DNA from 3 places in the Sphingobium sp. B11D3A genome. Region 1 is predicted to be linked to each of the others. Evidence: riboswitches for the same ligand, from Rfam matches in the RefSeq annotation. Region 1 holds a riboswitch; each other region holds the start of a gene.
The links. Region 1 has a riboswitch for cyclic di-GMP ahead of M2332_RS11895 (DUF4402 domain-containing protein). Riboswitches for the same ligand answer to the same signal wherever they lie in the genome.

Region 1 (7,488 bases):
GACAAGCGCTTCCCCTACCGGCTTGAACGGATAAGCCAGCACCGCCACCTTGCCCCGGACGGGCGCAAATTCCACAATTTGGGGAGGGACGGCGACATAGGGCAAATCCACATCATCCAGCCCTATCGTGACTCGGGCGGAGGGGCCATATCCCAGGCCCGTCACCAGCGCTCGGCCGTTCGCGTCGGTGACCTCCTCCCTAGTCCCACCTTTCAGTTTGAGCCCGGATACAGGCAATTCGCCCGGATCTCGTCGACCGTTGCCATCGGAATCGAAGAAACTTTCGAACGCCAGATTCCCACCCGATGCCGCCCCGGAGCGCCGCACAGCGTAGCGCCCGCTCAACGGATTGGGGGCCAGACTGAAGCTTAGCTGGATGCCGACGCTCCAGTCCCCTCGGGGTCTGGAATAATCCGCGCTGAAGGTAATATCGGCTATCGGCAAGCGGACACTCAATCCCGCTTCCGCCGTCGTATCCCAGGTCGTTACAAATGATTGTCCGGCCGCGAGCCGCAGGGAGGAGCCTTCTCCCACGCTTCGGTCGACAGCCAGGTTGAAGGATCGGGCCTGAAGAGAGGGCTGCACATCATAGTCAAAGCCGCCCCGAACTTGCCATTCATAGCCCGGATTGAAAGAAGCCGAGACATTTCCGGTCAATCGGTTTTGAGCCCCTGGCCCGGCCACGCGGTTATAATCCCAGCTGGCAGAGACCAGCGCACGGGCAACGGGAAGCGACATGCTCAATGTCCCATAGACGGCGCTCTGTCCGTCCACATAGGCGTCTTGACCGATCCGCAAGGCCACCGGAATGATCGAGCGGTTTCCGGTCTTCAGGCCAAAGTCGAAAGTTGCTTCGGTTCCAGATCGCAGAGCGCGCCCGTCACCACCATGGGGGGCGGCGTCATCGACAAAGCCATTTCGGAATTCAGCGCGTCGTATCGTCGATGCGATCCCGAACGGCTTGCCCGCGATGCCCACGGCAGCAGCATATCCGCTCAGACCGTCTCGCGCTGCATCGCCCTGAACAGCCAAGCCGAATACCGAACCTCGCACGCCGGCCGAGAGGAGGAAGCGCGCGGCATCCTGCGTGGGCGAGTAGCGCGCGAGACCGACCGCGCCTGTCCAGCGCTCGGAAAAGCCGTACAGCACATTCAGCGTACCGACGAGCCGCCCAGCGCCCACGGATGGCTCCTGCGAGCCGTCGAAGCCAATGAGGGTCTTGCCCTGCTCGCCAATGCCGAAGTCGATGATCATTTCTCCGGGAGCGGCCTGTCCGCTGCCGACGGAAATGACCCGGGTGGTCTCAGTGCGGCTGCCATTGGGGCCATAATCCACAATCCGGATGACATTGAGGCCGCGAACCAGCGGGACATCGTCAAATTCGTAGCGTCCTTCGACCGCCGTTGACTGCGCACCGCTCAGAATGTCGTTCACATAGATCTGGACGTCATGCCCACGCGGGAGTTCGCCGCGAATATCGACGCGCTCGAAGATGCTCGCCTGCTCCAAAGGCCGGGTTGAAAACGCAAAGCCGCGCGCGGCAACACTTCTGGGCCCCAGTGAGAGGGCCGGCAGGAATGTGTCGCCCAAGGAAGCACTGGTCGCCTGCAGGGGGCCTAGCAAGCCGCCCTTCGGCTCACGCCGCTCAAGAAGCAACCGCGCCAGAGCTGGCTTCCCATGATCGTCGGACGCGAGATAACCTTGAAATCCGGCGTTCAAGAATGCGGCCGAAGCACGCACATCGAACCGCCTTTGAAAGGGTTGCCCCCGCGTATCGGAACCCAAATCCATGGTTACATCGAAGGCGGGAAAAGACAGCATGCCAGCTGGCGCCGCCACCGAAAGAACCGGCTCCAGGACAGCGCCAGAATGCGCGATGCCCTCTCCCTGCGCCATCCGCTCAGCCCGCATCTGCACGGGCAGCTTTTCTCGAGCCTCGAGATTGAGCTTCAATTCCGACACATCCAATGTCATTCGAACCGGGAGCAGCCGTTCCATCAGGGAAACGGTCAGGTAGATGTCGCCGCTGTCTTGCAGCGCGTCACCCGGCTTCAGAATGATGCGCGCAGTGCCCGCCCGCGCCTCACCCAACGCAATATCAAGGAAGATGGACTGGCGAGCCTGGCCCACCTGCCCCGTCAATCTCCCATCTGCCGGTGAAACCTGAACATCCAGATCGAGAAGGCGCGTCAGCGCGCCGACGGGGATGAGAACGATATCCTCGCCCACCTGAAGTGCGGGAAGCGCATCCGATAAAGATGCCCGGTCAAGGACAACCTCCAGCAGCAAAAGTTGATTATCGTCAGCGGCCAGTTCGCCGTTGTCCGCCCAAAGAGGAGTAGGCTGAGCAGTGGCGATCATGAGCATCAGTCCAATCCACAGGCTACGGCAAGGAGATCTGGCTCTGCGCAAGTATCTTCCCCGGAGCTGTGTCTTGGTCGGTGAACACAACGCTGATTTGCTCGCCTCGCTGCGGATGAGAGCGCAAAGCGATCTTTACCTGTCGCCGCTCTATCTCAGGATAGACACCGATCCCGCGCACGACACCCAACGGCTCGTCCTCGCGGCGCGCCTTCGCCTTCCGGATTTCGATATCGCCGAAAAGGGAATTCGGCCCACGCCTCACCAGGTCAAAAGTGACGACTGGCGTAGGACTTTTAAACTCAGACCCCGACCCAGGGCTCTCCATCGTGAACCGTGTGTTTTCGATCGCGGCCTCAACCTGGGGCGTGCCGATGCGCAGGATCACAGGGATGGAAATCCCAAGAACAGATGCGATGCGGAACGAAACAGCACCGGGCTCAGCATTCGCAGCCTGATCGGCGGTTAGGCCCGTGTCAGGTGGCGGCACCGCCGTCACCGTCAGATGCGTGCGATATTCGCCGGCGGGCCAGTCGCCGGTGCCACCTGCACGAAGACGGATTGTCTGCCCCGTCCCCGGCTTGAGCAGCACGCGCCTGGGCGTCACCAGCATCATGGAACGCGCGGATTGAAGCTTGACACTGAGGTCTCTCACCTCCGGCGCGCCGTCTGCTTCATCCGTTGGGCGGATCTGGCCGGTGGGCAACATGACCTGGTCGACAAAGCTTATGTCATATACCCCTTCGGCAGTGCCCTGGTTGAAGAGGAATATGCTCGCCGTCCGCCCCAGCCTATCAAAGGTGATCCGCTTTGGATTGATGTTGAGGCTGGCGCTCCCGCCGGCCTGCTCTGTCGTCGCAGGCTGGGCAGAAGAGGAAGTGCAAAAAGCGGATGGAAAGGCGCCAGCGACCAACGCGATAGCGATAGCGATGCTCTTGCGTTGGTTCGCAGATCGCGTGACACGCTTCACGACGCCTGGCAGAGTCATCACCGGCGTCTCCAGCTCATTCATATTGCGCCAGGACCAGCAAAGGCCCGCCGTCGGACCCATAGCTGTCGCGTAGCGCTTTCAAAAGAAACGGCGGAACAGACAGAAGCCCATCGCCGCTCAGCCGGCCCATGAGGACATCCTCGAACCCCGAGGGACCGGCTTCAAAGGACGGGAAATTATCATCGCTCAGCGTCGCAATCGGTACCCTGAGCGAACCCCCTGTGCCTGGCTGGACGAATGCTTGTGAGACCAGGAGAGAAAACGTCTGGTTGCTGCCCCCGGCGATTTGAATAGGAGCGGCCATGGAAAGCCCGGCGTTTTGGTCGCTCTCTGTTGACTGCGGCCCTGGCGACAAGATCATGACCCGGAGGCTCGACTGAAGAACCAGCACCGGCTGCAGGACAATGTCCTTCGCCGATTGCCTGATCGAAGCCGGCTCCACGATCGAAACCTGGCCTTTCGCGGTCGCTTCAGCCGCGTTCACCTGTGAGGCTGGAATCGCCGCGCAAAGGCACAGCGCTCCCAGCGCAGGAGCGGTCGCCCGCAACAGGCGCGCTCCCATCCGGATGGATGATGAGACCGTCACGAGACGCTCCTGTCACGGGTCAGTTGTAGGCGACGGTCGCCGTGAAGGTGCCCGAGTAATTGCCAGAGGCCTGCGTATTGGGCAGGGAGAAGCTACCGCCGACGCCGAAGGTCGCGGTGCCAGCTGTGCCGATGGAGCTGGACAATGTGCCTGTTGCGGCACTCGGCGTCAGCGTGACGGTGATCGTGCCGCCGGGCGTACCGGTCATGGAGAAGCTGGCGGGCACCGAAATCGAGAAGGTCTGCCCCCCTTCACCCGAGACCGTATAGGCTGCGCGCGACGTCGTGCCACCTGCGGCAACGGCGTCGCCGGAACCAGACAGGCTGCGGTTGCCCGTCGAGGCATCGACAGTGACCGTGTTGGTCCCTGCTACCGAGGGTTTCACGATAGTGCCGAACGCAAGGTCGCTGGTTTTTGCGATCGAGATCGGCTGAACGATCCGGGCTGTACCCGTGGTCGACACAGATGCTGAGGACTGAGCATGGCCTGCCGCGGGAATAGAGGCCAGGATCGCAATCGTCGCGATAGACTTAAAGTTTGCGGACATGAGGTTGTCTTTCTCTTGTTTGATATACTTATGAATTTAATCGGAAAATATAGACCAAACGCGCCTTACAGGCCCGCGGGCGGCAGCGTTTCGCGGATCTTGGGATTGCAAGCGGCTGCGTCTGGCGAACCAGTCGCAAGCAACTGGATCAAGTGATGATCGGTACGGGTGCTTGCTGGCCGTCGCCAAAGACGGGCCCTTGCCCGACGAGGGCGGAAAGGATCTGGAATGCGCGAGGACGACAGGTCCACAATAGTTCTCCGTTTCGGTAACCCCGCTATCCCTGTGAGGGACCGGAGGCTTTGCGTCCCATCGTCGCCGATGGTTTGCCGTTTCGACCGAGAATCTCGGGCGCTATTAGGTAAATTTTGATTTAACTATTATACGCTCCACAGTCAACGCCTATGTGGTGAACGACCAGATGGAGAATTGTGCGACTACTCCCATGTTGAACCGCCGATCGAGCAGCCCGATTAGGAGAGCGTTTGTTTTCAATGAAATAAACGCGAGGTTTGGATCATCAGAGCCTAAGCAACACGCCAAGAACTTCGCGGACTGAAGCGAACCGACGATGCGGTTAGCTCGCGCCAAACCGAATTCCATGAGGATGTATTTCGTTGCCGTCGCTATGATCCCGACGAATTACACATCCGGGCTAAATGCCAAGGCCCGTCTCGCGAAAAGCGCCGCTTGGGCTCCTCTCCCCTCGCTTCGCTTGTCAGGGCGTGGAGCGCGCGACGCGGCCAAGCGTCGGCCCTCATCGAAGCGCTTCTGCGGTGGGGCGCTGCCTCAGGATGTCGGCGCAATGCCGGAGAGCAACGAAAGGCAGGCTTGAAAAGGTCTTCGTGCTACCGACCCACCGCTATGTCAGAGCAACCGCCTCAACCGGCAGAGCGCACGAAATTCTGGCTGATCTGCTGGCCGGACCGCGCCAGTCTGCGTACCTCGGGCAGCCGGGACGCTTCATATCGCACGAGCGCGGCTTTGGGGTCGGTCCGCAAGGCCACCGGGTCAAGGTAGCACGCGAGGGTGAGAGCATCTTGCGCGGCGGTTGCAAAGCCATTGCCTGTCATCGGCGTGCAGACATGGGCAGCGTCGCCAACCAGACACATGCGGCCGGCGACGAGGCGGTCCGGACAATATTCCACGACCGGTGTGCCGAGCACCGCTTTGCGGGCGATACATTCCAGGATCGCGTCGCGCCAGGGCGATGGCCAGTGCCGGCGCGCCAGTGCGGCCAGCTCGTCGAACAATTCATCCGGCATGTCGCTCGGGCGCAGCGAATGCCGCACCAACGCGCCCTCGACCGCCCCTGTTCTACGCAGGATTGCGTTATGTCCGGCGTCGTACCAGCCCCAGCCGACCCGGCGGTGGCCCCGCTCGGGACTGCCATCGGCGGCTGTCAGCGGAAAGCCGAGAAGCACATAGGGCCCGGACTCGAGAAACTCCAGATTGGGCGGATAGCGGACAGACAGCGCCGACTCTTCGGCAAAGCCGACCCAGGCCAGATACTCCGCGAAGACCGCATCGGGGCGCTCCGGACTGACCTGCCGCCGCACAACGCTCTGATAGCCGTCCGCGCCGACCAGCAGCTTGCCGTCGAACCGCCGACCATCGGCGGTCCTTGCCCAGGCCCGATCCTCCGTCTCTCCCGTCGCTTCCACACGGGCATCCTGCAGGACGACAATGCCGGCCTCGTCCGCCGCTGCGCGCAGACCGCGATAGACCAATTGCCATGCCTGGACGCCCGTGGCGAGCGCGCCCGTAGCGTGAGGGCGCCCGGTCAACTGCTCAAGCAAGCCATAGCCGACCTGCAGCGCGGCCCCGGTGCGGTCGGTATCGGTCGAGCGCTCCAGCAGCGTGATCGAGAAGCCATGTCGCGACAAGGCGAGGCCGGTCATGAGGCCAGCGAGCGAGCCGCCGACGATCAGAATGTCGCTCATCCGCTCCGAGGTCGCCGACATCAGCTTTTCGGCGTGACCCAGACCTCGACAGGCGCAACGAACTTGCCGGGCGCCGGTTTGCCGACCTGCACGCGATCGATCGTCACCAGCTCGCCGCTCTCCAGATTAAAGCTGGCCCAGGGCTTGGGCATGCGACCGAAGGTCATTTTCTGAACGGGCTGGCCGGTGGCCGAATTCATAATGGTTGCGATGACACTCATGGCCCAGCCGATAGCCACCATGGCGTGCTGCGGTCCAGTGATATTGAAGGCCGGACATGGTGGTGAGAGGTGTCCTCTCGCCCCCACGCCTGCATCACACGAACCTGATCTAGAAATCCGCACGCACCCCAATGCGGAAGTTACGGCCGATCACATCGTACAGCGCCGGGTTGGTCACGCCGAAGCTGGACGGAATGCGATTGGGCGGGTTCTGATCGAGCAGATTGTTGATCGCGCCGAACAGCTGGAACCTGCGCTTGCCGTTCTCGAACACGTTGAGATGCGCGTTCAGATCGACATAGGCGTAGGCCGGAACATGATTGATGTTGATGCTGTTGACAGCAGTTGCGCTGTATCCGGCGTCGCCGGGAGCAATCTTGGTATTGTCGTACTTGCCCGCCGAAATGTAGCGCACCCGCATCGATCCGCCGAGATGCTCATTCTCCCAGCCGAGCGTGGCCGATCCCTCGAAATTGGGCAGGCCCGACTGACCGGAGACCGGGAAGCCATTCTGCCCGGCATAATCGATCGCACGGACGGTATCGACGGTGATGAGATCGAACACGAAGGTGCCGACGGTGCGAAGCGAGATGTCGCCACTGCCGAGCGGTTTGCGGATCAGCGCTTCGACATCGATGCCCCGGGTCTTGATGGTGTTCAGGTTGAGGGCTGCCGATTCGACGCGCGCGAGGGCGTTGGCGCTGTTGCGCGTGATGAGCGCGCAGAATTCCGAAGCGCCGTTCGAACAGCTATCCACGATGACCTGCGCACCAACCGTCGCGATCGCGCCGCTGATCTTGATGTCGAAATAGTCTGCCGACAGGCGCAACCAGCCGAAG
Region 2 (7,488 bases), 1.4 Mb from region 1:
CCGAGCCGCCATTTGTGATGGTCAGCGACCCGGAGGAATTGGGATTGCGACTGATCTCGATGAGGCTTGAGTTGATCCAACTCGCGCCGCCGTCAACGGTAACGCTCCCCGCGGTGCCATTCATGCCAATGGCCGCCGAGACAGAGTTGAGCTGCCCCGCCGCCTTGATATTGAGCGAAGCCAGCTCCGCGCCGCCCACGGTCACCGTGCTGGCGCTGAAGTCGCCCGTGAGGTCAAAGGCACCGCCGGTGACATCCAGCGCACCGTTGAAGAGAGCGCCATTGCCGGTGAAGGCGAGCGCACCTTCGCCCGCCTTGACGAACCTGCCCTGGCCGACCAACGTGCCGGCGAAGACGGTGTCGCTGCTCTGGTCGAGCACGAGCACGCCGCCATCGGTGGAGACAAGGCCAGCTTCTCCGACAGTGAGCGAGCCCAGGGTCGCCTGATAGGTGGAGCCCCCCACGCCCAGCACGCCCCCTTCAACGACATAGGCCTGACCCACACCGAATGCGTCGCTGCTGGCAGCGTTCAGCGTCCCTTCGCGGACCGTCCAGCCGGTCGTCCCTGTCCCCGTGAGCGTCCAGGTGCCGGTCCCTACCTTCACGAACTCATCGAAATCATAATATTGCGTGCCGACCAATCCGGCGTCGAATGACGCATTGATGGCGCCGCCCAGCGCCAGGGTATTGGTGCCGCTCGCGATATCCGCATCCGCGACGAGGCCGATGATGTTGGAGCCGGCATGCAACTCCAGCGTCACGTCCCCGGCGCCCATCAGAATGGCGTGGCCGAAGGAAGGCGAGGCTTCGATGGTACCGGCGTTGATGATCGTGGTCGCCGCGCTGTTGGTGACGATACCGGTTTCACCCAGGATCGACCCGGAATTGGTGATCTGGACCATGCCGCTAAGTGTGTCTGCATCGACAGCCGCGATCCCGCTCAGCGATTGCAGCGTGCCGGTGTTGCTGATGACCACATCGCCAAGCGGCGTGCGCGCCTGAACTGCGCTTCCGGTTCTGCCAGTGACAATGCCGCTGTTGGTGATGGTGATTTTACCAGAGCCGGGCGCATCCTCGTCGAAGCCGGCGACGGCGAGAATGCCGGTGGTGCCCTCCGCAATGCCTGCATTGGTGATGGTGATATTGCCGATCTGCGAGGCGCCCTGAATCGCCGGGCCGTTGGCCGAGATAGCCTCACCCTGCTCCTGATTGTCGACCACCACTTCGCCGTTCGGCGTCCAGCCGACCAGCGCCTGATTGTTCACCGAAGAAACGTAGGCGTTGTTCGTGATTTTCGCCAAACCGTTGTAATTGACGACGCGGATACCCGCCGCCTGAGCCTCCACCTGGCCAGTGTTCGTCACGGTCACCTCGACCGGGTCGGCATCGTTGAAACCGCCGTCGGCGTAAATTCCCCGCTGGGTGAAGTCTGCGGCCCCGATGGTTTGCTGGACCGTGATGGCCCCGCTATTGGTGATGTTCACCGATCCTGCGTTGGTGGTGGCAGAGATGCCATTGGTTTCCACGCCTGAGACCGTCAGCGCGGCGCCATTCTCGATCACGATGTCGCCCGCGATCTGGTTGCGAACCCAGATGCCACCGTTGCCACCCACGCTGTCAACCGTTACGTCCGGGCCCAAGGTCACCGAAATGTCGTTCCGACCCTGGATATTGGAACTGACGTTTACGCCGCCATTATCGGTGGTGCTGATCGTGGAATTGGTGATGAGCAGCGTCGACGTAATGTCGCCAGAGGCTGTATTGTCCCACGTATAATAGCTGACGCCATCGCCCGTGATACTCCACTCATCCTGTGCGCCGTTCACAATGAGGCTGGTATCGCCTCCTTCAATACGAGCCTTAACCGACGAGGGTTCGCAGAAAAACAGGGTCACATTACCCTCAGTCTGGCAAATGCCAGGCTCGGCGTGGGCGGCCGATGCGCCTGCCAACATCCCCGCAATGCCGACGCTGCTGAACAGACCGGCCTTGAGAGCCTGCCCAACGGTGCTGCGCGTTTTGATTGCCTTGCCCTGCATTACGAAATCCCCTCGTGTGGGCCCACCGCCCAGATGATGTGAAGGGCAAACCGCCATGCAGGTGCGGTTCAACGGGATTTGAGACAGGGATCGAAGCGCGACGACAGGGAGCGCAGCCTGAGGTTCAAACGAACCCCATGACCTTCTCACAGCAGGTTACACACGATATCCGAAAATGCTCTGTTTCATCCCCCGGTAGCCCCGCTACCCCATTGGGGCCGGAGGCTTTGCGTCCCGCCGTTACCGACAGTTTGCCCTTGTCGAAGGCGACGAACACCCTTGGGAACGCCCATGGGCGGAGCCGTCATCTTCAGGAGGAATGTTAACGTTAGCTGAGCGGCAGCGCAACAAAAAAGCCCGGCCTCGTCGAGATGATGCGCATGCAGAGCGGGGCCATGCAGCTGATTTGTCGTGTGAAAATCGCCGTCGTCGGTCTGGAGCGAGGCCACAACCGGCCCTGTTAAGCCGATAACCATGATTAACAGATGCGCAAGCAAGACATCGATTGCACTGCAAACCGCTCCTCTAAAATATGGTTGGGGACCACCCGCCCGCGACGTGATCGTTACAGCCGTCGCTGGTCGGGCAACCACGCCGAAAGGCGCCGAACTGCCTCTCGCACTTCGGCTTCCGTGATCGCAAAGCTCAGCCGGATGAACCGATGGCCATTGACCGGATCATGGTCGACCCCCGGCCCCGTGGCGAGCCCAGTCTCAACGAGCAGCTTCTTGCAGAACGCCGGGCTATCATCGGTAAAGTCGCTGACATCCGCATAGATGTAGAAGGCGCCATCCGGCGGCGCGATCCGTCGCAGACCAAGCGCTGGCAGGGCCTCCAGCAGAATGTCCCGGTTACGGGCGTAAGTGGCGCGATGCGCTTCCAGTTCTGACGTGCAGTCCAGCGCCGCCAAAGCGGCATGCTGACTGATCGACGGCGCGGTCAGGAACAGGCTGCCCATATAGGCGCGGGCACGCTCGACCATGGCGCGCGGCACATAGAGCCAGCCGAGCCGCCAGCCGGGCATGCAGTAATATTTCGAAAAACTGCTGACGATCATCGCGTCGGCTGCGAATTCTCCCATCGAGCGGCAAGGCGCGCCATAGCTCAGGCCATGGTAGATTTCGTCCGAGATGATCGCGATGCCGCGCTCTGCGCAGAGCCTGGCAATCGCCTCCAGTTCAGCCGGCGCGATGATCGTTCCGGTGGGGTTGGCCGGGCTGGCGACGATCACACCCTGCGGTGCCGGATCCAGCGCCGCGAGCGCGCGCGCCGTCAGCTGAAAGCGCGCCTGCTCGCCGTATTCGATCTCGACCGGCGTCATGTTGAGCGCGCGCACCGTGTTGCGATAGGCGACATAGCCCGGCCGGGCCATGGCGATCCGATCACCCGCCTTAAACCGGGTGCTCAGCGCAAGGACCAATGCCGGCGAGGCGCCGCAGGTGAGCAGGAACTGATCCGGCTCGGCTGCCATGCCGTACCGCTCCCGATAGAGCTGGACGAGCCGCGCCTGCAGCGCAGGACTCTCCCAATAGCCCATCGGATCGATGCCGAGCGCGTCGCGCGCGGCGTCCAGCGCAGCCTGCGGCGCCCCCGTCGAGGGCTGGCCAAACTCCATATGGAGAACCGAGCGCCCCTCCGCACCCAGGTGATAGGCCAACTTGCTCAATTCTATGGCCTGAAACGGCTCGACTTCCATCAGATCATCCATCGCTCGATACAGCGCCGATAGCGGGCGGGCGCGCAGATGCCAACGATGCAACCCCACCCCGGCCGTCGTTCATCCTCGCGGCGCATCTGCCGTGAAATCAAAAAATTGCGCCAGCGTCGTCGGGCGCTTCGAAGAATGCTTTCGGCAGAAAGAAAACGGCAGGTCGTATTGTCGGCCTGCGCGTGACGCGCATTTTCAGGCAGTCTGTCAAATGGCAGCTCGCAGAAACCTGCATCACGGAAGCAGGGCCTCCGACCCCCTTCAGCGGGACGGCTCCCCGAAGCCAGAACTCCTTACAGCCTGAGCATAAGGTTTGATCGCCAGATACATGAGCGCTGCGCCGCCGGGGGCCATTACGGCGGCGAAGAACGCCATCGAATAGCGCAGCATGCTCTCGTCCTTCAGCAGGAAATCGGTCACCAGCGCAATGAGCAGGGGCCCGAGACCATTGCCGATGACACTGATGGTGAAGAGATACACAGCGCTGATCTGGGCGCGCATCTCGCTGGGCGTCACCATCTGGATCGCCGCATTCTGCGCAGGCGCGCTGGCGAGGCCGATGATCGAGGAGATCATGCCGCAGAAGAAGGCGAGCCAGGGGCTGGGCATGAGCGAGGTGGCGATCGCGAAGGGAGCGGACAGTGCTTGCGAATAGAAGCAGACCCGCGCCATCGCATCGGGATTGCCGCGCTTGCCCATATATTCCGCAAACCAGGTGCCCAGCGTCAACGCAATCGGCGTAGAGATGAGGAGCGACAGCGCCAGCAGCGGCCCGATCTGCGCCGGACCCCAGCCATAGGTGCGCTCATAAAAGGCCGCGCGCCACGTCATGAGGCCCGTCGTCTCGATCGCGCCGATGCCGATGCTGAGGAACAGTGGAAGGAACAATATGCGGTTTGACAGGAGATACGCCCCCACCTCGCGCAGTGGTACGCTGCCCTTGCCGCGGCGATTGCGGCGCACCGGCTCCCGCACGGTGAAGAGAAAGAGCAAGGCGGTTGCCAGCCCCGGCAGGGCGCAGACGAGGAAGACGAGCTGCCACTCGCGCATCTCGCCCAGAACCGGGATGTGGACCGGTCCCATCGCGGCAAAGAACGCCACCAGCAGGCCACCGGCCAACAACGCCGTGGCCTGACCGGCGCTGATGCCGAGCTGATAGACCGCGAAGGCACGCGGCAGCTTTGACCTTGGCACCATGTCCGAGATCATCGACATGGACGAGGGGCCGGCGACGGACTCCGCGCCCCCGACGACGCCGCGCGCGAAAAACAGCCCGCCGAAGCTTCTCGCCATGCCGCAGAGCGCAGTGGCCAGGCTCCACACCGTCAGGCCGGCCGTCAGGATCATCTTGCGGCTGCGCTGATCCGCGACGCGAGCCATCGGCAAGCCCACGACCATATAGGCCGACGAAAAGGCGAAGCCGATGATGAGGCTGATCTGGGTGTCGCTGAGCGCCAGGTCGCGCTTGATCGGCTGGACCAGCAGGTTGATGATGTTCCGGTCGACATTGGAGAGCATGGTCACGAACGCGATCAGCCAGATCGTGTACCAGGCGCGGGCCGGCGACGGCCAATCGTCGCCGGCTCCAGACGCGCCGGCCATTGCCGGCTGCGTCTCACCCGTGGCTTGCGTGCCGACCGGCTCGCTCATCGCTTGAGACGCACCCCGACGCGGAACGCGCGCCCGACCTGATCGAATAGCACCTGATTGGTGATACCCACCGCGCTGGGCGCAATCGGCGGGTCCTTGTCGAACAGGTTTCGAATCGCGATGAAATATTCGAAATCGCTGCGGCCGGCCTTCACGTTCCAGCCCAGCGTGAGGTCCGCATAGAAGCGGGCGGCGACGCGATTGGTGCTGATGCTGTTCGCGAGGCCGACACTGTAGCCCGCATCCTCGGGGCCGACGAACTCGACGAGGAACTTGCCCTCGGGAATGTAGCGGCCATGCGCACTCACGCTGAAAGGCCCGGCCTTGAGGGTCGCCATGCCGTCCAGCACATAGTCCGGCACGCCGGGGGTGTTGCTGGCGCGGAAGCCGGTCTGGCCGGCGCGGTCGACCGAACCGGCGCTGTCGATGATCATGAGGTCGAATGTCTTGGTCGCCAGCAGCCGCAGGTCGAGCGATGCGGCGGCCCCGATGCGGGTGCGATAGCTCGCCTCGATGTCCAGGCCCCGGGTCTTGAAGCCATTCACATTCTGCAGACGGTCGTTTATCAGCGTGACTTCGCCTGCCCCGTTCCGCGTGATCAGCGGGCAGAACTCGGTCGCGTTGTTCACCAGACAGCGCGTCGCGATGGTCGATGAGCCGATCTGCGCGATCGCGTCGTTTACGCGGATATTGTAATAATCGACCGAGAGGTTGAAGCCGCGCAGAAACGACAGGTTGCTCAGCACCACCCCGGCCGTGAAGGTATCGGCCTTCTCCGGGCGCAGCGTGTTGTTGGAACCCGAGACGATTTCGATCAGGCCCTGCTTGCTCGTCACCGGATCGGTGAAGGACGAGAAGCTGCGCGTGACCGAGCCGAACAGCTCGTTCACATTGGGCGCCCGGATATCGCGAGAGAGCGTGCCACGCAGGCGCAGGAAATCGACCGGCTCATAGACGCCGCCGAGCTTCCAGGTGGTGACCGCGCCGCTCGTGCTGTAGTCGGTGCGGCGCGCGGCGCCGTTCAGTTCCAGGCTCTTGCCCAGCGCACTATCCTTGAGGAGCGGCAGGACCGCCTCGACGAACGCTTCCTTCACCTCGACCTTGCCGTTGGAAGCAGCGAAGTTGGAGACGTAGAAGGCGCCGGTCGGCGAGAGCGGGTCCGTCGAGCCCTTCACCTCGTCGCGGCGATATTCGGCGCCAGCCGCCAGCGACAGCGGGCCGGCCCACAAGTCGACGAGATCGCCCTGCACGTCCAGCGCGGCAACCTGTTGGGTGATCTTCAGGTCGAGCATCGATGTGCCGGTGACATAGGCCAGCGCCTCCTGACTGAAGCGGCCGGCGCCGATCAGGTTGAGCGGCTGGCAGCCATTGCTCGGGTTGGTGAGCGTCGAGCGGCAGATGGGCGTGCCGCCGGGACCGGTGGTGACATCGGCCGCGAGCAGCAGGCGCGAGCGGATGAGGTTGTTGGTCGCTTCCTGATGATAGGTGCTGCGGCCATATTGATAGTAGGCGTTCCACGTCCAGCCATCGGTGATGGCGCCGGAAAGGCCGCCGACGATACGGAAGGCAGTGCTCTTGGTCGCGCCGCGGGCATTGCCGAGGTCTAGCCCGGCGCGGCCCATGTTGAACTGGGTGATGCCGTTGGCATCCATGACGTCCGTGACCGACCGCGGGAGATACGGATTGTCGCGGCGGACCGGACCGATCAGCGAGCCTGTGCTGTCGCGCAGCTGCGCGCTCACCGAGAACGCGCGGACTTCGCCATAGGATGCTTCCAGCGTGGCCTTGAGCGCGTCGCTGAATTCATACTCGGCATGGCCATAGGTGCTGAAGCGCTCAACCGGCACCTTGAGAAGCAGGCCGGCGAGGAAGGCGTTCTGGCCCTTCCCACTGCCGCCCTGCTGAAAGAGTGAACCCGCGAGCCTGCCGACCTCATAGGGCGCCGTCGTCCCATCCGGCAGAAACTGCAGGCCCTTGAGCGGGCCATTGCTGAGGATGAGGCCGCCGGGGGCTATGGTGGCGGTGTGGACATTGTTGAGAATGCTCAGCGCCGGGGCGCCCGCACCGGCCGCGCCAGCCGGGCGGCCGACGA
Region 3 (7,488 bases), on a different contig from region 1:
GATTCGGCCTTCAATGCGGTTTCGTGCTTTCGCCGATTGAGGACTGCCGACAATCTCATTGAAATCCCTCCTAGTTCACAGATTGGCACCGTCGCCTCATTTCAAGGACGGAGGGTGCCGCTTGCTCCCATTGGGGAGCATTCCGTCGGCGTAGCCGACGGTTGGTGCGTTCAGCTTAGGATTTAGGATGGCGTTTTTGGCTCCAACGGGGCCGTTCTGAAGCCCCGTCAGGGGTAGGCATGACCCGACTAGGGTCATTCCACTGATCCCTCTTAATAGATTTTAAAATCGGGTGAGGAGGAGTGCATTGATTGCACTCACGGGTCAAAGTCTCTTGTCGCTGCCTCTCTGACGACCGCTCCGCAGCGAGGATCAGGGCCGCGCGCTGAGCAATGTCGGTCGGCATAAGCCTGCGACGTTCGACCGCTCCGGCGGCGGCTAGCATTTGCGCGTGTTGTTCCAGCGCTTCTGAGCGGCGCTGATCTTCATCCACCGGCACGGGGGCAAAGAGCCCGATCATTTTCCCGATCCAGGCAGGGAGCTGCGCGCGATAAAGGTTCGAGGTTTGCTCTGAGCGCGCGCCCGTCTCTTGGTCCCGTGTGTAAATGTAGCGTCTGATCCATTCCACGACGCCCAGATCTCGCAACCTCTGAATGCTGTAGTGGACCGCGCGACGACCAAGGCCAGTCCATCGCATCAAAGTCTCATAGGAGGGATTGCACCATCCCTTGCGATAATGAAGCTCGTCGAGCATCCTTATCAGCATATCCCGACATGACCGGGTAAACAGCGTCAAGCGATGTTCTTCTGTCGTAAGCTCGCGACCCGCGCGTGCTTCAGCCGCGAGTTTCCGCCCATGCTCAAACATTCGAAAACAGGCGTGGGTGAGCTGCTTGCGCTGCTCACTCGTAACCGGCCTGACGAATTCGGCCTCGGCAACATCGCCGGTGCGCACACTGCCGCCCCAGACCGGTCGGCGCGTAACGTGCGTGCTGCCATGGGGCCTACGCGAAAGGGGGCGGGAGCCAGCCAGTCTTGAAGCTGTTCTACTAAGCCCGGCAGACATCGGAAGCTGGTGCAATTGAACGCCACATAGCACCGCGAGTGGGAGTACTGGAACGCCTGACGCCCGCTGACGCTGTTGCAGGGCATATGCCGTACTAATGTCGTCGTCGCTGACTCCGGCATTGCGGAGTTCAGCCAGCGCGGCCGAGGGAACGTCGGCTATCCCAATTTGGCTATGAAACATCGTTCGGTCACTCCAAATTTGGAGCCCGTGAGGACGCAAAAAATCGCAGCGCGAATTGCGCTTTGGTGTTGCGAATTGTGGGAGACCCAGCTAACGTCCGGTTGTCACACCTTGGATCGACGCTTCGGTAGCTGGTCCTCCAAAAAGCCCGGCCAATGGCCGGGTTTTTTTATGCCCTCACTTGCCCCCTATCAGTTCAATATGAACGTCGTGAACTCTTGTGGATCGCACAGTCAGCGCCGTTGACGCGTCGGTGATCACAAAGCTCGAAAAATAGATTCGACTGGGACGAACCATGCGCTCCGGACTGGCCGATATTCCACGCCCGAATTTCGTGCTTTCGCCGATGATTCCGGGGAAAGAATCGTGCGATCGGCGATAATGTCGCTCGGGCCCAAGCGTAAAACTACAAAGGCGTTGGGTAAGGTCCGAGCTTTGATGGACGATCATCAATACACCCGAACAATTTGTGCTCGGGTTCCGAATGAGCGAGAGGTGCTGTCGTTCGCAGTATCAGTCAGATGATACCAATTAGAGAGAATGCGCCGAACGTAATTTTGGGTTTCTTCAATGTTGGGGATCTCGCGCTTCTTTCGAACCCGACCTGGCCCAGCATTATAGGCCGCGAGCGCGAGGTGAACCTGACCGAAGCTGTCGAGCTGTTGTTTTAGGTATGCGGCCGCGCCTCGCAGGTTGTCGCGAAGATCGAACCTGTTCACGCCAAGCTGACGAGCGGTGTCAGGCATTAGCTGCCCTAAGCCAAAGGCGCCCTTCTTACTTATGGCCGCATGATTGTACCCGCTCTCTTGAATGATAAGCGCGTCCATTAGGCCAACCGGAAGACCAGACCTACAAGCGATATCATGCACAACCGGATAAATGGACTCGCGCCGCTTTTCTGCTGCTGCGCTGAGCAGTGCGGACTTACGATATGTTGGAGCTGCACAGGACGTTGGACCAACCGGTATTGCAAACTGTTGAGTGAGTGAAGACTTCGTGCCTCGCATCCAGGTGGGAACACGGACAAAGGCTGCTGCTGACGTTGCGGGCGCAGACGGTGCAGGAGGGGGGGCGGTTTCTCCGAAGCTCGACATCATGCCAGCACGGACTTGGTTGGCAGGGGCGTCGGCAACCGCTACGCGTGCCCCAAAGGAGAGCACTGCCACTTGCCTGCTCACATCAGCCCTAACAACTTGAGAGGTGGCTGCCCAGGTAAGGATAGCAAAAGGCAATATGACGAGATCGAAACGCCGTTTCATCTTATTAGCGAAAGGAGATAAGGTTCGAGCGCGCGTTGTTGCTCTGGATTAGCTTGTGATGCTCCCCGAGCAAGCTGAGGATGCGGCTACAGAGCATCGCTACCTCACCGTCATTGAGGTCGGGTATCACGTCAGAATCCGGCTCGAACATTTCTCTCATCAACGTCGAAACAAGACGGCAAACGAGCGTGAGGCGCGGATCATGATAATGTTCAGGGTCGTTGAGGACTTCAACGGCAAGGAACGCTTCGAGACGATCCACTCCGATCGCTCGTCCAACTGCGACGAGGCTCTCGTATCGCGGCCTGAGGTTGCCACCAGGTTCGAGCATGGCCGACAGACTGCTATGGTGCTGACTTACCAACTCGCTGATTTGGCGGAGCGAGATTGAGCGGCGTTCAATCACACGCCCATACAGATTTCGGTACTTCTCGATCATCAGATCGCCTCAACCCAAATGCCACTGCATCCCAGTATTGCAATGTTTGCAAACTGTGCCATGTTGGCACTACTGTTATTGTTGTCACATCGCAACGCATGTTTCATCTGCGAAGGGATGGAAAAGAAGGTGCATCGGCTTGTTTTGATGGTCGAACCGGAGTTGATGGAGCGGTTGAAAGCCTCCATGCTCCGCCGTGAGGTATTCTCGCGTTCCGAAGTCGTGCGCCAATTGATTGATGAAGCACTTACGCGGGAAGAGGCCCCCCCTGCCGCGAAGTAGCCGCTATGGGCTGCAGTCTTCATTGTCCGGAATACCCCTGTTTCGGTGACCCCGCTATCTTCGTGAGACCGGAGGCTTTGCGTCCCGCTGTCGCCAGTGGTTTGCCGTTTCGTTCAGCTCATTGTTCCGAGGATGGGCTGTTCACAATTTCCTAACCACGTTCCTGAGTGATCGGTCAAGGATACACCCGTGGCGGAGAGCTAAATTAACATCTAATTTAGGTTCCAGGGAGCGCGGCACATAGTTTGTGGCTAGAAAACGCGCCAATCTGGCGGGAAAAATAGCCACAGTGGCTAGAAAACGCGCCACAGTGGTGAGGAAATTGGCCGGAATTTGCAATTTTATTGCGCGTCTTTGATCTCTTGATTCCATTTCGAGAGATTTTCGGCGACAATATCGGTTTTCGATCTGTCTGACTTCGATTTTCACTTGCCGTCCACGTTCATATTTTCCGATTTTTGATGTGGGGGTGATGAAGCACCTCGCAAACATCGGAGGACTCTATGGGCAAGACCATGTCCCTGCGCTTTGCGCGGGACCATGAACGTGCACTCAACGCGGCCGTCATGGCCGTGCTGCTGCTTGTGGCACTATTTTATCTAATCAATCCTGCTTTCGCAGGCACCGACACGACGTTCGCGCCGGCATCCACTCTTTTCACCAACATCCTTCAGGGCTCGGGCGGCACGCTGATCGCGATCGTCGCGACGGCAATCGGCCTGGTGAACCTCGCTCGTGGCGGCTTCCAAATGGCATCGGTCGGCGTACCGCTCGGCGTTGGCATCGGCGTGGCCACTGGTCCCGCAATCGTCACCAGCACGATCACCGCGATCATCTGACACTCTTAGCCTGCCGGGCTCCCTTGTAGCTCGGCGGGCAGGCGGGGCGGCTTATGAACCGATACACTATTCCCTCGAAGCTGGATGAGCCTGAGCGCATCGGCCCTTGGACTATCGACGAACTTGTCGTGACCGTGGGGCCGTTCGTGGTGGGCATCATCACGCAGCAATTCATGGTCGGCATCATTGCAGGGGCACTGGGCTGGTATACCTTGCGCAAGGCAAAGGCGGGTCGTGCCGGAGCTTGGCTCCTCAATGCTGCCTACTGGTATCTGCCGAGCGAGGTGTTGAAGCTCAACGCCGTCCCGCCTTCCTACATTCGTTTGATGGCGGGGTAAGGCATGGATCTGGAATATAGCCAGGGGCAGGCTCAACGGGTCTTGCGCCAGCGTAACATGCTCGCGCTAACCTGTGCCGGCCTATCGGTGCTGACGGTCGCATCGCTGCTCGCCGCGTCGGTCAAGGACCGCGAAATCGTTCTGCAGCCAATCGCCGGACGATCAGTCACCATTTCATCGCGCGCGATGGATCGCGATTATCTCGAACTCGTCACGCGCGACACTGCGGTGATGATGTTCAATCGGACGCCGCAGTCGGCGGACTACCGGATGAACCAGGTCCTCAAGATCGCTCATCCTTCCGCCTACGGAAAGCTCAAAGGCGAGCTGATCAAGATTGTCGACGATCAGCGCGGCTCCAGCGTCGCGCAGTTCTTCACGATGGAAAAGCTGACAGTCGATCCCAGGGGTCTGAACTCGACCGTAACTGGAGTCCTTCACACGATGGTCGGACGGGAGGAAGTGTCAGCCGTCCAGCGGACTTTCCAGTTCGATTGGACCTACACGGGCCTTGAGCTGCGCCTCGTCGGCTTTCGCGCCATCCAGTCCGAAAAGCCGGGCACAAACCAGAACAGCAACGCGAGCCAAGAGGTGGCGCCATGACGCGCAAGCCAAACAGGGGATTGGCGCTTGGCCTGAGCGCCATCGCATTGTGCGCTGCATCCCCGGCATGGGCCGATCAGCAATTCACGGTCGAGGATAATGACAGCGTGCGTTGCACGGTTGCTTCGCGCGAACTGACGCGCGTGAGCCTGGTCGACGATGCTTTCGCCAGCGTCTCAAAAACCGAGACGCTCGATCCTCGCGACGATTTTTCCGTGGTCAATGAACCTACGCGCGGGGATATCTACATCTCGGTTCCAGATGGCTTTCGGCCCGGAACCCTGTCCTTCTTCGGCACGAGCAAGAAGGGCTTCGTCTACAAGTTCGCCTGCAAGGTCGAGAAGGTCGAGGCGCAGCAGGTTTTTCTGACCAACACGCGCGCCTTCGCGCCGCCAGCGCCCGACGCGCAAGAGCTGGAGGATGAGGCGCCCGATCCCGATGAAGCGGCCGTTCGGCTCATACAGGGAATGGCCGCGCAACAGGTCATGCCCGGCTATCGTCTGTCTCGGTCCGCCCTTGCGCCGGTCCAGGTCGGCACGCTCACCGTGCAATTGATCGCTGAATATCAGGGTCTCGATCAGACGGGCCGCGTCCTGCGGATCGAAAACAAGGGCAATGAGAGCGTCGTGCTGGATGAAAGCGCCATCGCGCCGGCGGGCGCTCATGCCGTGAGTATTTCCCGCCCGCAGCTCGCCGCCCGCGAGGCGACCGCCGCCTATGTGGTCGTGGCGAACGAACAGCGTCGCTGACGCAAGATCGACCGGAGCAAATTCAATGGCAGGTATGCTGGATTTTCTGAAGCGCCGAGACCATCGGCCCCATGACGGCGCGTCCGGCGATACCATCGCCAGCATCGACATGACGGCCAATGACGACGCGCTGCGTCGTCAACGACTGATCCTTGCCGGGGGTAGCGCCATCGCGATCGCCGCCGCCATGTGGTGGCTGTTCTCAGGACGCACACCGGCCAGTCAGGACCCCAATGCGCAGGACCTCGCTGCGAGCGATGTGCAGATCTCGACCGGGGAACTGGGCGCGCGCAATCTCTCCGAGAAAGAATGGATCGCTATGAGCGAGAACCGCCTGCAAGCGCAGGCGGGGCAACTCGACCGCCTGCAGGGGCAGGGGGATCAGCTCAGCCAGCTTCAGGCACAAGTCGAGGCGCTTCGCGCGCAAAACGCGTCCATGGAGAGCGACGGGCGACAGGTCCTGACCGCTTATGAATCGGAGAACGCGGCTCTGCGTTCACAGCTAAGTGCCGCGCAGACCGCCCCTGGTCCTGCTGCAGGAACCTCCTCGCTCTATGGCCCAGGTGGGCCGCAGCCCTATCAATCGCCGGACGGCCCGGTGCGCCGCCCCGGCGAACTCAAGGTTATCAACTTTGGCGCTTCAGGGGCCCCCTCGGGCGGAACGCCAGCAGCCGGCGCCTCATCGCGGCCCGGCGCCGTGCTGACAGATAGTCCCAACTATCTTCCCGCCAACAGCTTCGCGCGCGCACGGGTGATTGTGGGTGTGGACGCCGCGTCCAATGTCCAGAGCCAAAGCGATCCTCTTCCCGTGGTCTTGCGGATCACCGGGCCAGCTCGCTCGGTGGCCGATGGGCACAAGGTCTTCAAGACCCGCATCGAAGGCTGCCTGGTCAACGGGTCGGCGCGCGGCGATCTGTCCAGCGAGAAAGTCTATGTGAAACTCGCGCGGATGACCTGTCCCGATGCGAAGGGGCGCTACGCGGAATCGGAAGTCAAAGGCTTCATCGCATTCGGCGGCAAGACGGGCGTGCGGGGCAGGGTGGTGAGCCGCGAAGGCAATCTTGCCATGCAGGCTTTTCTTGCCGGTATGGTTGGCGGTGTGGGCCGTGGTTTCTCGATGAACACCAACAGCTATCTCTCCGGCACCAACACCATCGTCGATGGCAAGCGCCAGAAGCTGTCTCCCGGTGACATTGCGCAGGCGGGCCTAGGCGAAGGCATTTCAACCTCGGGCGACCGGGTCTCGAACTATCTGATCGAGCGTGCCGAGCAATATCAGCCGGTCATCGAAATGCCGACCGGCATCGATGTGGAAATCGTCTTTCTTGAAGGCGCCTTCGTGCGGAACTGAGGAATTTGAGCATGAAAATCTGGCAAAAATCCTTGATCGTCGGCGGCATTGTCGGCGGCCTTCTCGGTGGCGGCGCCGTCCTCGCTGCAGGCAGCAGCAACGAGACCGTGGCAGCGCGTCTGAAGGCCCGCCTGCCCAACACGCAAATCTCCTCGGTCGATTGCGGCAAGCTGTCGGGCCTGTGCGAAGTGGTGGCGGGCAAGACCTTGTTCTACACGGACAGCAGCGCGCGCTATCTCGTAGTCGGCCGTGTCTATGACATGGAAGCGCGGCAGGATCTGACCGCCGCGCGTCTCCTCGAGATCAATCCGGAAACGCTCCTGGGCGGCGCCGCGCGCAACGAGCAGCAGAGCGAGGACTTTGCCGGGGCGTCGGCATC

Region 2: another riboswitch for cyclic di-GMP. It lies ahead of M2332_RS04995 (autotransporter domain-containing protein); the one in region 1 lies ahead of M2332_RS11895 (DUF4402 domain-containing protein).
Region 3: another riboswitch for cyclic di-GMP. It lies ahead of M2332_RS16580 (hypothetical protein); the one in region 1 lies ahead of M2332_RS11895 (DUF4402 domain-containing protein).

The regions. Positions count from the first base shown of each region.
Region 1 is NZ_JAOQOE010000001.1:2,495,534-2,503,021, reverse strand. Features, by position in the region: gene M2332_RS11910 (hypothetical protein) at 1-2,367, opposite strand, end outside; gene M2332_RS11905 (hypothetical protein) at 2,384-3,373, opposite strand; gene M2332_RS11900 (hypothetical protein) at 3,366-3,938, opposite strand; gene M2332_RS11895 (DUF4402 domain-containing protein) at 3,958-4,485, opposite strand; cyclic di-GMP riboswitch class I at 4,750-4,826, opposite strand; gene M2332_RS11890 (FAD-dependent monooxygenase) at 5,367-6,428, opposite strand; gene M2332_RS11885 (hypothetical protein) at 6,449-6,649, opposite strand; gene M2332_RS11880 (TonB-dependent receptor domain-containing protein) at 6,759-7,488, opposite strand, start outside.
Region 2 is NZ_JAOQOE010000001.1:1,048,207-1,055,694, forward strand. Features, by position in the region: gene M2332_RS04995 (autotransporter domain-containing protein) at 1-2,038, opposite strand, end outside; cyclic di-GMP riboswitch class I at 2,230-2,304, opposite strand; gene M2332_RS05000 (pyridoxal phosphate-dependent aminotransferase) at 2,604-3,746, opposite strand; gene M2332_RS05005 (MFS transporter) at 4,008-5,396, opposite strand; gene M2332_RS05010 (TonB-dependent receptor plug domain-containing protein) at 5,393-7,488, opposite strand, start outside.
Region 3 is NZ_JAOQOE010000002.1:105,034-112,521, reverse strand. Features, by position in the region: gene M2332_RS16590 (helix-turn-helix domain-containing protein) at 176-955, opposite strand; gene M2332_RS16585 (lytic transglycosylase domain-containing protein) at 1,699-2,256, opposite strand; gene M2332_RS16580 (hypothetical protein) at 2,513-2,947, opposite strand; gene M2332_RS16575 (hypothetical protein) at 2,966-3,229, shown strand; cyclic di-GMP riboswitch class I at 3,271-3,345, opposite strand; gene M2332_RS16570 (hypothetical protein) at 3,733-4,068, shown strand; gene traL (type IV conjugative transfer system protein TraL) at 4,122-4,406, shown strand; gene M2332_RS16560 (type IV conjugative transfer system protein TraE) at 4,410-5,009, shown strand; gene M2332_RS16555 (type-F conjugative transfer system secretin TraK) at 5,006-5,758, shown strand; gene M2332_RS16550 (TraB/VirB10 family protein) at 5,784-7,109, shown strand; gene M2332_RS16545 (DsbC family protein) at 7,121-7,488, shown strand, end outside.